4 regions of the Cytobacillus sp. MT66 genome follow, and region 3 is predicted to be linked to each of the others. Evidence: riboswitches for the same ligand, from Rfam matches in the RefSeq annotation. Region 3 holds a riboswitch; each other region holds the start of a gene.
The links. A riboswitch is a leader RNA that binds a small molecule or an ion and turns the genes downstream of it on or off. The one in region 3 is predicted to bind S-adenosylmethionine.

Region 1: linked by a shared signal. The riboswitch ahead of AC1Q59_RS21870 (2,3-diketo-5-methylthiopentyl-1-phosphate enolase) and the one ahead of AC1Q59_RS12490 (homoserine dehydrogenase) in region 3 are both predicted to bind S-adenosylmethionine.
Region 2: linked by a shared signal. The riboswitch ahead of AC1Q59_RS17980 (methionine ABC transporter ATP-binding protein) and the one ahead of AC1Q59_RS12490 (homoserine dehydrogenase) in region 3 are both predicted to bind S-adenosylmethionine.
Region 4: linked by a shared signal. The riboswitch ahead of AC1Q59_RS23280 (sodium:solute symporter family protein) and the one ahead of AC1Q59_RS12490 (homoserine dehydrogenase) in region 3 are both predicted to bind S-adenosylmethionine.

What each region holds. Positions count from the first base shown of each region.
Region 1 covers NZ_JBXAFB010000018.1:27,275-30,399, forward strand. The annotation lists gene AC1Q59_RS21865 (2-hydroxy-3-keto-5-methylthiopentenyl-1-phosphate phosphatase) at 1-533, opposite strand, end outside; gene AC1Q59_RS21870 (2,3-diketo-5-methylthiopentyl-1-phosphate enolase) at 530-1,753, opposite strand; SAM riboswitch class I at 1,831-1,936, opposite strand; gene AC1Q59_RS21875 (CaiB/BaiF CoA transferase family protein) at 2,028-3,125, opposite strand, start outside.
Region 2 covers NZ_JBXAFB010000010.1:141,137-144,261, reverse strand. The annotation lists gene AC1Q59_RS17985 (methionine ABC transporter permease) at 1-174, opposite strand, end outside; gene AC1Q59_RS17980 (methionine ABC transporter ATP-binding protein) at 164-1,195, opposite strand; SAM riboswitch class I at 1,286-1,389, opposite strand; SAM riboswitch class I at 1,460-1,557, opposite strand; gene AC1Q59_RS17975 (GntR family transcriptional regulator) at 1,766-2,416, shown strand; gene AC1Q59_RS17970 (NAD(P)-dependent oxidoreductase) at 2,444-3,125, shown strand, end outside.
Region 3 covers NZ_JBXAFB010000006.1:90,340-93,464, reverse strand. The annotation lists gene AC1Q59_RS12495 (amidohydrolase) at 1-801, shown strand, start outside; SAM riboswitch class I at 964-1,068, shown strand; gene AC1Q59_RS12490 (homoserine dehydrogenase) at 1,229-2,437, shown strand; gene AC1Q59_RS12485 (cation:proton antiporter) at 2,601-3,125, shown strand, end outside.
Region 4 covers NZ_JBXAFB010000023.1:9,619-12,743, forward strand. The annotation lists gene AC1Q59_RS23270 (MATE family efflux transporter) at 1-132, shown strand, start outside; gene AC1Q59_RS23275 (sensor domain-containing diguanylate cyclase) at 299-1,480, shown strand; SAM riboswitch class I at 1,682-1,788, shown strand; gene AC1Q59_RS23280 (sodium:solute symporter family protein) at 2,023-3,125, shown strand, end outside.

The DNA.
Region 1 (3,125 bases), on a different contig from region 3:
TTTGCTGCCTCTACATCTGTCACTGAATCGCCGATAACAATTACATGGGAATCCTCACCAGCCAATCTTCGAATCAGGCTTGGTTTACAGCAGCCGCAGTTTTGATTTGGACAATGCCGATCGCAATCATAAGGCCAATGAATTTTTATTGTTTCATCTGAAAAATCTGCCTCGTTGCAGTAAATCCCATCGATGGAAGCAAAAGATTCAAGCATTGGCTTAACAAAAAAGTCAATGCCTCCGCTGACTATATAGATCGGAATACTTTGTTTTTTCGCAAATTGAATAAATTCACCAAATCCATCTCTTATCTCTGCCGTGTCTATTACAAAATCAATAATGTCTTTTTTCAATGCGGAAGGAAGAAGGGAAAACATATTTCCTACCCCTTCCTTAATACTAATCGAACGGGATAGCACCCCGTCCTTCCATTTCTCCCATCCTGGCGGAGCAAAGTGCTTCATGATGCTGATAATATTGTCCTTTTTTGTGACCGTGCCATCGAAGTCGCAGAAAATAACAGGCTTAATCATGATTTTACAGGCTCCTTCCATCCCCAAAGCTTAATAGCTTCCTGAAGTTCAGGATACTGTGCTGCTTGATCTAATGGAATGCTGCTAAGTACAGCTTCGACTGCCTGGCGAAAAGCTTTCCCGCCGCCTTTTGCCCCCTGCGGATGTCCGTGAACCCCGCCGCCTGCATTAATGACACAGTCTTTTCCAAAATCTGATATTAAAAGCGGTACCAATCCTGGATGAATTCCTGCAGATGGTACAGGAAAAGCTCTCCTCAGAGAAGAATCTTTTGTTAGCTCCTCTTTTACTTTAATAACCTTATCCCGCTCCAATGCTACACTTCCGTATGGTGATGGGAATAAAGAAAAGTCGGCACCGGATAAACGTACTAATTTTCCAAGTAACAGTGAATGGGATAACCCATATTTTTCTGAAGATGTAAAAGCACCGCTAAATGCTGGATGAGCCATTATTGGCAAGCCAATTTCATCATCTTCCCTTAGAGCCTGAAGCACATCCAATCCATAAGTAAAGACATTGAATAACAAGGCATCTGCGCCTAATTCCTTTGCTTTTCGGGCTTTTTCTTTGAGGTCAAAGGTTCTTCCTGTAAGATTCGCAGCATATAAAGTGCGATGGCCGGTCTCCTCATATACTTGGTCCAAAACCTTCTTTCCTTCGGTTATCCTTTTTTCAAATGGGGTTAGCTCATTTTCGAAAAGAATTTCATCATCTTTAACTAAATCTACACCGCCTAGTGCTTGCTCCCGCAGCTGATCCAGGAGATAGTTCATATCTCTGCCAATGACCCCTTTAAAAATACTCATCACAAGCGGACGATCATAGACATTTAGCTTTTCTCGGATTCCATTGATTCCGAATCTTGGTCCAGGGAATCCTCTTAACAGTTCATCATCAAACTTTAAATCTATTAATTTTACCGCACCATCTAAGCTCAGCTTGCCAAATACGGTTGTTAAAATGGCTGGAAGGTCATGTGAATAATTGCCTCCAGGAAAGCTGATATGAAATTCGGCAATCACTTTTCCTGTAGAAGGATCCTCGCCAATTTCCTTGATTTTTTCTACATGGCCCTTGTGCTTTTTTAGTTGCTCTTGTTCAAGCAGGGGAAGATCGGTCCAAGAACCAACCGTTAATCCCAGCGCAATACCTTCTCCCTTTTTATGCAAGCTTTCCCTGTCAGCAATTAATCGGTATACAGCTGTAACTTGACTCAATGTTTATCCCCCTTTTATAAAAAATTCCATCAAAAAAACCTCTTCAAATAAGAAGAGGTTTTCACGAAAAAAACGACTTCTTATCTGTCAACGTTACCGTTGTGAGAATTAGCACCGTGCTCAACACTTGAGTCGGTTGCCGGGCTTCATAGGGCTCATCCCTCCGCCTGCTCTTGATAAGAAAACATTTATTTAATTGATAAGATTCAAATTATATAAAGGATTATGCCATCTCATTTAATCACTGTCAATATATTTTTAAATACTTTTCAAATCAGGATGTGCCTTGTTGAACGATATCACTTACTACCCCAGTTTCAATTAGCTGAGTTATTGCTGCTCCGTCATATCCGTGATTTGCCAGGATACTGCGTGTATTCTCTCCTAAAAGTGGAGGGGACTTTCTAATGGATAGATTGTTTTCTGATAGAGTAAGCGGCAAACGAATTAGTGAAAGATCTGGAATAATCGAGTGTTCAACAGATTGGAACATCCCTAATTCCTCTGTCTGTTTGCTTGATGCAACATCTGATATTTTATTTATAATCGAAGCAGGTACCCCTTCTCTATCAAGCCTGTCAATCCAGTATTCTGCCGTATGCCCCTTTAATAACATTTCAATCTCATAATTTAGCACATGCCGATTTTGCACCCGCTTCGGATTATTCTGATACCTTGGATCATTTACCCATTCTGGCTTTCCAAGGACTTTACACAGCTTACCAAATAATCGATCATTTGAAACTCCAATCATGATTGGCTGTGTTCCTGTTTGAAATACCCCGTAAGGTGTAAAAGCAGCATGGTTGGAGCCCATTCTAACAGGGTCTTTGCCCGTAAACTGATAGGCCATCAGGTGGTAGCTAGCCCAAAATAAGCCTGTTTCGTAAAGGGACGTATCAACCTTTTGCCCTTTTCCCGTCTGACTGCGGGAGAGTAATGCACTTACAACACCCAAGGCACCCCATAAGGCGCTTCCTTGATCCAAAATCGATACAGGAATTCTCGACATATCACTATCCGCTGCCCCATTAATCCCCATCAAACCTGAATTAGCTTGAATAATGGCATCGTATCCAGGCTTTTCTTTATCAGGGCCCTTTAAGCCATAAGCATTAATAGAAGCATAGATTAAACCCGGGTTAATAGATTTTAATTGTTCATACCCTAACCCAAGACTTTCAGCCTTTCCATAGCGAAAGTTCTCAACAAATACATCCGCATCTTCAATAAATCTTTTAACTATTTCCCTTCCTTTTTCCTGCTTTAAATCAATAACAATCGAGTGCTTATTCCGATTTAGCTGTAAAAAGAAGGAGCCGTCATTTCCTTCCCTAAACGGCCCCATTTTTCTCGTTTCATCCCCAGAACC
Region 2 (3,125 bases), on a different contig from region 3:
AACTGCATTTAGGATAGTAAAAAACGGCTGATTTTCAAGGATCTGTCCTTTGCGGGTGGCAAAGAGCAGTATGCCAAGCGGCAGCCCGAGTACAATCGAAAAGATAAAGGAGAAGCCGACCATTTGAATCGTTTCGATGACCGCTTCGATGATCTGTTCTGAATTAACTAGCATGTGATGTCACTTCCTTGAAGCTGATTTGTTTGGCCTGCATATACGTTAAGGCGCGCTTGACTTCTGCATCAGGCCCCTGAATTTCTACAATCAGGTTGCCAAAAGGGATGCCCTGAAGTTCAGTAATGCTGCCGAACAGCACGTTGATGTCGATATCGAGCTTTTTAGCCAGCTGCGATAGAAACGGTTTGCCTGTTGACTGTCCGATAAAACTGATGCGAAAAATATGATTTGAAGCGTGATTGTTTTCAATCATATTGAGAATTGACTCTGGGATCTGATCATGCATGACTGTGCTGACAAAGTTTTGTGCTGTCTGCGTCTTCGGTGCAGAGAAGACTTCAAACACCGTGCCTTCTTCAATCACTTTTCCTGCCTCCATGACAGCGACCCGGTCACAGATTTCGCGGATCACGGACATTTCATGGGTGATCATTAAGATCGTGATGTTGTAATCCTTATTAATCTTTTTCAGCAGCTGCAAAATTGAGCTGGTTGTCTGTGGGTCCAGTGCAGAAGTTGCTTCGTCACACAGCAGAATCGAAGGCTGCGTAGCCAGGGCTCTGGCGATGCCGACGCGCTGTTTTTGCCCGCCCGACAGCTGATCAGGATACATCTCTGCTTTATCGCCTAAGCCGACGAATTCAAGCAGCTCTGCCACGCGCTTTTTGATCTGATCCTTTGGCGCTTTACTTAAAACAAGGGGCATAGCGACGTTGGCGTATACTGTTTTTGAGTTTAGTAGATTAAAGTGCTGGAACACCATGCCGATGTTTTTCTTCACTTCGCGGATCTGCTTTTCTGAAAGCGCGGTTAAGTCATGACCATCAACAATGACCTTTCCCGACGTTGGGCGCTCAAGGAAATTCACACAGCGGATTAATGAGCTCTTGCCGGCGCCGCTGAATCCAACCACCCCGTAGATTTCCCCTTTGTTAATTTTTAAATTGACATTATTTAAAGCGTGCACCTGTTTGCCGCCGCTGTTATATACCTTGATGAGATCTTTAAACTCTATCATCGTTTGAGCTCCTCTCTTCATAAAAAAAGTCCTTCTCCGTGGAAGAAGAAGGACGCAAAGTCATATGAACAATCATATGTACTTAAGGTCTTCTTATCTTCCAAGCTCTTATCTGCTTGCTGGAGTTGGCACGGTACGCAATGTCCGCTGCCGAGGTATCATCGGGCCAGTCCCTCCACCTCTCTGGATAAGAAAATATTATTTTATTAAAATATAAAAGCCCTCTTCAGGCAGAAGAGGGCAGAATGTCAGTTCCATATCCTCTTCTTATCTTTCAAGATTACTTGCTGGAATTGGCACGGTACGCAATGTCCGCTGCCGAGGCTTCACAGGGCCAGTCCCTCCGCCTCTCTTGATAAGAAGTATTTTTAATATGATAGTAACTATACATCTCGTAAATATAATTGTCAACACATATTTTATTATTCTTTTAAATTATTCAACTATACTTAAAAATTATCTTAAAATAACTTAAACTTTTTTATTGACTAAATTATCTGATAAATGTGATAATAGATGCATACTAAATTGTCGACAATGTTGTATGTTTATAATTGGACGGGGATGAAGATGGAGACAAATACGAAAAAAACGATAGCGATAAAGATTGCTGAAGAAATTACGGCAAGGATTGGAAAGCGCATGCTGCATCCAGGCGAACACCTGGTTGAAACCGCGATAGCCGAGGAATTTAAAACAAGCCGATCGCCTGTGCGGGAGGCGCTCCTCATGCTGGAACGGGACCGCCTTGTGCAGAGGATTCCCCACCAGGGAGTCGTTGTCCGGCGATTTACAAGAACGGATATTCATGAATTATACGATGTCCTTTACCGTCTTGAAGAGATCGCAATGGAAAAGGCAATCGCCAACATCCAGCCAGAAGATGCGGCAAAGCTTGAAAACGTGATCAAGCGGCAGGAACAGGCTGTAAAGGACCAGGATGTAGAGCGCTATTATGATCTGAACGAGGAATTTCACCAATTCATCTTTACGATTGCCAAGAACAAGGTTCTAAGTGAAACGTACGTATCGCTCAGGCGGTCCGCGCGGCCTTTTCGGATGCTGTCGATGGCTCAGGGTTCAAATATGGCCACATCCCTGCATGAACATAAAGAACAGGTCAAAGCTTTGATGAAAAAAGACGTCAGCACAGGAAAACGAGCGATTCACGAACAGGAAATCCGTTCACTTCGCTCACTAGATATAATATTTCCAGAATAGTAAAAATTCTAGAGGGGAATGAAGCATATGATGATCGGTTTTGTTGGTATTGGAAAAATGGGGCGTTGGATGTCAGAAAATTTATTGAATTCAGGTTATAGTTTGACCGTGTTTGATATGAATACTGAGGCCGTGAAGCCTTTACAGGAAAAAGGAGCGATTGTAGCACCATCTGTCCAGGAGCTCGGCGAACAGAGCGATATCGTGATTACCATGCTGCCGCATTCCAAGGCGGTAGAAGCTGTACTGGCAGGTAAAGATGGGCTGTTTCAATCCATGAAGCCAGGCGGGATTATCATTGATATGAGCAGTTCCTATGTGTTCAGCACAAGAAAACTGGCTGAAGATGCGAAAAGCTTTGGATTAACCTTAATCGATGCGCCGGTTTCCGGAGGGGTTAAAGGAGCCAAGGCTGGCACGCTTACCATCATGGTTGGAGCCGAGGAAAAGGATTATGTAAAGGTGCTGCCAATTTTAGAATCCCTAGGAAAAGCGATTAATCTAGTCGGACAGACCGGGGCAGGGCATGCACTTAAGGCGGTAAATAACTATCTGTCTGCGACATCCCTATATGCTTCATGTGAAGCAATGATCCTTCTTAAGAAGCTTGGCATTGATTTAAATGTGGCGCTGGATACGATCAATACAAGCTCAGGACAAAGCTTCTCCACTCATTATAAGTTCCCGACCTTTATCCTGCCGGAAACCT
Region 3 (3,125 bases):
GGTACAATCAAAATTATTCACCAGCCTGCAGAGGAAGTACCGCCAGGCGGTGCGATCGGCATGATTGAATCTGGTTTATTAGATGATCTAGACAATATCTTCGGCATTCATTTACTGCCGCTTGGCCCCTCTGGTTTAGTAGGGTATAACAGCGGATATGTATTCCCTGGCCGTGCGTACTTTAAATTGAAAGTCCAAGGTGTCGGCGGGCATGGATCTTCTCCACACTTGGCCAATGATTCAATTGTGGCCGGTGCCCATTTTGTCACAGCGATTCAAACAGTGGTTAGCCGCAGGTTAAATCCATTTGATATGGGGGTTGTCACCATCGGTTCATTTGATGGAAAAGGTACCTTTAATGTCATTAAAGATAGCGTGGAAATTGAAGGTGATGTTCGCGCTATGACGGAAGAAACGAGGGAAACAATCGAACGGGAAATTCGCCGCATCGCTAACGGAATCCAAGAGGAATTCAATGTGACTTGCGAATTAACCTATACACCAGACTATCCGCCGCTTTACAATGACCCGGAAGTGACGGAACTGGTTGCTTCTTACTTAAAAAATGCAAATGATAAAGACATTACAGAGGTTCAGGAATTTGCACCAATGGCTCCTTCTGAGGACTTTGCCCATTATGCAAAAAAATTCCCAGCCTGCTTCTTCTACATTTGCTGCACACCAAAAGGGGTTGAAAAGCCATACTTTAACCATCATCCTAAATTTGATATCGATGAAGATGCCCTTTTAGTAGCAGCAAAAGCAGTTGGAACAGTGGTTTGTGGGTATTACAATATGTAGTTGTGAAAAAATGAGGACGGTTTTCCTTATACAGGGGGACCGTCCCCATTTTTTAATTTGGACGTGAACAAGCACGAAAACTCTGTTCGATAATTTAAGAAAGCGTATTGACTTCCAATAGGTTAGCAGATATCATTATTATTAATTTCATAATTGTCAATCTTCTTATCAAGAGAGGTGGAGGGACTGACCCTGAGAAACCTCGGCAACCAGCATTCCTTTGCACGGTGCCAATTTCAGAGGAATATTTTTTTCCGAAGATGGGAAGGCGGAAACGGATCGCTCTTTATTAAGTTCCTCATCCCCTTCTGTCTTGATTCGCGGAAGGGGATTTTACTATTTGTAGCTTTGTTTTATCGCAGTTGTGTATTGGGCTTAGTTAGGGCATTGCGTAACTCACAAAGGAAAGGTAAGGGGGAACTTATAAATGTCGGCGATTCATATAGCCTTGTTAGGACACGGTACAGTTGGAAAAGGCGTCTATGCCACCATTCAATCTCATCAGGAAAAGCTTCAAGCCCTTTTTGGAAAAGAAGTAAAAATTGTTGGCGTACTAGTAAAGAACTTATATAAACATCACTTAGAGGATCCAAGTGTACTACTAACTGATGATTTTGAAAAAATCATCTCATTGGAAAAATTAGATGTAGTCATCGATGCCATTTCAGGGAAAGAACCATGTTATTCTTACTTGAAGCAGGCCATCCAGCGTGGCTGCCATGTTATCACAGCGAATAAAGAAATGTTTGCCCATCATGGGACTGATTTGAAGCAATTAGCGATCGAAAATAATGTATCATTGGGATTCGAAGCAACAGTTGCAGGCGGAATCCCTGTCATTCAAACACTTAGACAGCTGCTGAACGTCAATAACATTCAAAAAATCCAAGGCATTCTTAATGGAACCTCAAACTTTATTTTGACAAAAATGAGAGAAGAAAACCTCAGCTTTGAGTCTGCGCTCAAGCTAGCACAGGATAATGGATTTGCTGAAGCCGATCCAACCAATGATATCGAAGGCTTTGATGCTTTCTATAAAGCAATGATTTTAAGCGAAGTCGCATTTGGGAAATCGCCGGACTGGAAACAGGTCGTTCGCCAAGGGATTCGCAGAATATCCTATGAGCAAATTGAACTCTTTTCCTCATTAGGATTGCGATTTAAGCATGTCGCCTCCATCGAACAAACGGCCAATGGCATTCAATGCTCCGTTAAACCTGTCCTTGTCAATGAACAGCATCCTTTTTATCATGTAGAAGGCGTGCAAAATGCCGTTTCCATTGATGGGGATATTGTTGGGAATATCAGCCTTCAAGGTCCTGGTGCTGGAATGTTCCCTACTGCTAGTGCTATTGTTGAAGATTTAGTGCATATTGATAGAAAAATTACAGCCCCTTCACATTCAGAACAAAAATTTGCAAAAAGTGAGGCAGCTGTTGTATCTTATTGGGCAATCTGCGGGGATCTAAATACGTCCCTTCTGCCTCCCGCAACGGAAGTAATCGAAAGAGTTCGTCACAATGTATTCATTGTAAAATCATCTGAAGAGGACTTAAATGCTATTAAAATCCCACAAGTACAGATTTATCAAGTACTGGGTGAAGTAAACAAAGAAAAAGTCGTGGCAACTTATTAAATAATGGTGTTTCAAGTTGGGGGCATGCGATTAGCTAGAAGTATTGGCTGATCGCATGCCCTCTCTCTGTGCCTCGCCTGGCAAGTTCTTCAATTTTTTGGTAAACTATTACTCACTTTGAGGGAGTCTTGCAGATGACCCTTTTACCCAATGAGGTGAAGGAATGGAACAAACAGCATTGATTAGTATAACCGTCATTCTTGGCCTTGGGATCTTTTCACAATGGCTGGCCTGGCGGATCCAATGGCCGTCGATTGTCATTATGTCCATTGCTGGTTTGCTTATTGGACCTATTTTTGGATTCATTAATCCGAAAGAGGCATTGGATGAGCTTTATAGCCCGCTGATTTCTTTGGCGGTCGCGATTATTTTGTTTGAAGGAAGCTCAAGCCTGGATATTCGAGAAATCAAGGGCATTTCGAAATCTGTATTCCGAATTGTTACGGTGGGAGCTTTTCTAGCGTGGATCGGCGGTTCGCTTGCGGCGCATTTCATTGCTGGATTAAACCTGGAAATTTCGTTCATCATTGGCGGATTATTTGTTGTCACCGGGCCAACCGTCATCATTCCATTGCTAAGGCAAGCGAAACTAAAGCCGCGTACAGCTGCTGTTCTCAAATGGGAAGGCATTATAGTTGATCCTGCAGGTCCATTGCTGGCTCTGTTTGCCTACCAGGTGATCAAGGTG
Region 4 (3,125 bases), on a different contig from region 3:
TATACAAGCTTAGCTGCAAGAGGATATTGGCTGGGACTGACTTTCGGCCTTCTTGCAGCCGGTGTTTTCTTATCTATGAGACTAATTTTTATCCAGCGGAAATTTAGGGAGCTTTCAACGATTGTGGATTGATAGCTCCCTATTGGGAAGTTTTTGAAATTCACAGAGCTGTCAAAATAATTAGGATTGACGATAGGAACAAAGGACTATATGATAGAAGATATAGGTGTGGAATTATTTGACTTTTTTGAAAAATAGCTTCGTTTTAAAAGAAAACTTTTCAGTGGAAGTGTAGCATATGACGACTCCAAACTTGCAAAATATCCTAAGAATTATTATTGATTTGGTAAAGAAATTAGGTACTGAAAAAGACCTGGTCTCCAAAGAAATTCTTATGGCATTAGAACAAAACTATGTAAATGATCGGGACCGGATGGCTGTACTTCCGTTATTGGAGCAGCTGGAAATCGCTAATGAAAAAATGGAAAATATCAGCTGGCTTAATAAACATTATAAAATTTTAAATGAGTTTGCACAGGTCTGCAGTAAAACTCTAAATGAAGAGATCTTGCTAAAAGAGGCGTACGAAATGGTTTCTCAAGTTATGCCGACGGATTCTTTTTATATTGCTTTATATAATGAAGAAACAGAAAGAATTCATTTTATTATCATGATGGAAGAAGGGAAAGTATATCCTAATCATGATGTTAGCATGGGGGATAACTACACATCAGAGGTGATTAAGAAGAGAAAAATTATTCACCTGCAAAAAGAGGCCCAAGCTTATGAATCAAAGGCACAGTTTGGTGTGAAGGATTCAAGATCCTGTATTTTTGTGCCTATCATTACCGATGATCATGTCAAAGGGGTTATTTCCGCACAAAGCTTTTCAGATTTTGCTTATCGGAAGGAACATGAGGAACTATTGCAGATCATTGGTGCACAGGTAATTAACTCTATCGATACAGCAAGATTGTATAGGCAAATTTATGTGATGGCGAGAATGGATGAACTGACAGGATTGAAGAATCACCGTGCCTTTCATGAGGACTTAAATCAAATGGTAAGAGATAAAGAGTCGAAGGAGTTTTCGCTTCTAATGATTGATTCCGATCAATTAAAGAAGTTAAATGACCGGTTTGGCCATGACATTGGTGATTTGTATTTAAAGGTGCTTGCAGATGGGATAAAAAGTATTTGCCAGAACGGTGCTTTAGGGTATCGATACGCAGGGGATGAGTTTATGATTATTCTTCAGAATGGCTCGTGCTTTGATACTAGTTTTGCAAAGCTGTTAGATTATTACCAGCAGCATCCATTAAGATTCGGTAACCAAAGGGTAACGATATCTATTAGTGCAGGCGCAGCAGCATTTCCAAAACATGGAACAACCGTAGACGAATTGAAAAAATCAGCAGACCGTGCGCTTTATCAGGCAAAGGAACAGGGTGGAAACCAGCTGGTTGTTTTTGAAATCTAGTGTGTCAGCTTGTCTGGAAGGATAAAAATCCTTTTAGACGACTGGCATTTTTTTAATCCTGGTCATGATTTACGCTTAATCTATTTGGGAACTGCCACCAGAATAATGTAATTGGCGAAGAATTTTTTAGAAAATTCCTAATTGACAGATCGACGATTGTTTTGTAAAATTTTATTTATTCTTACTAATTAAATATGTATTTCCTTATCAAGAGTCGGGGGAGGAACCTGGTCCGTAGATCCCGCAGCAACCTTTTACTAATGTAAAAAGGTGCTAAGTCCAGCAAGCGTATGCTTGAACGATGAGGGAGGCTAATATTATGACCTCTTCTTATCAGAAAGAGGTTTTTTGTTTGCTGTTTTATATAAGAGCCAAAAAAATGAGGGGTTCTTTTGTAATATTTCTGATTAAGTGCATAGGAATAATATGTATTGTAGTGAGAATAAAAATATTTAGCGAGGGGGCATTACAGGAACACAAAAACTTTTGAAGTCACGAAAATTCAGATACTATATATTTACTTTTTTTGAAAGGGGAAAATAATGAATAATGTAGCTTTGTATACATGGGTTGGATTTATATTATTTCTATTGATTATGCTTGCCTTGGGGTATGTTGGGACAAAGCAAACGAAAAATATTCGTGACTTTGCAATAGGTGGGGAGAGACTCGGCCCGGTAGTGCTGGGCCTATCCTTTGCAGCTACTTATTTAAGTGCAGCTACATTTCTTGGATATCCGGGCTGGTCCTATGAATGGGGACTGACTAATCTTTGGCTTATTATCGCCATGATCGGTGGTGGTGCTATTGGGGTCCTTATGGTTGCTAAAAAAATAAAGCAATTGAATGCAGAACAAAAATCACTTTCCTTACCTGATTGGCTAGGTGATTATTATCAAAGTGATTTTTTACGTGTCGGTACAGGCTTGATCTTACTATTTAATATTTTTTATATTGCTGCACAGTTTGTAGCGGGGGCAAGGATTTTTGAATATTTACTGGGAATGGATTATACAGCTGGCCTGATTCTTATTACCGCTATTGTCGTATTGTACGTCTTTGGTGGAGGAGCATTTGCTGATATTTACACAGATGCGATTCAAGTGATTTTAATGGCTATTGCAGGTATTGTCGTGTTTGTTTCAGGAATCGTAATTTTTTGGAATGGCGGGGTTACTGAGACATTTTCAGATATCGCCAATAATTTGGCTGCCCAGGATGGAAATCTAGTAAAGGTATTTAATCCTGATTCAGCACATTTTTATTCCATTGGTGCTGTAATTGGCGCAATTACGATTCAATGGGCATTTGCTTCTGCCCCACATCTATTTAATAAAGTGTTAGGTTTAAAGAACGAAAAGGATTTAGGAAAGATGATCCTTACTTATGTTATAACAGCTTCCCTTTGTGTTTTCGTCTTGTTTGGCGGAATTTTTAGCAGGGTGGCGTTGGGACCTTCAGACATAGTTGCAGATTTGGCTTTAATGGAATACATTGCGTGGGCTTTTCCAGCCATTTTTGTGGCATTCTTTGGAGTTGTTATTCTTGCTGCAGCTATGTCAACGACTGATGGGTTGTTTGTATCTATCTCTACCGTATTTGCAAATGATATTTTTCTTAAATTTTTAGTGAAACGTGGCTATGT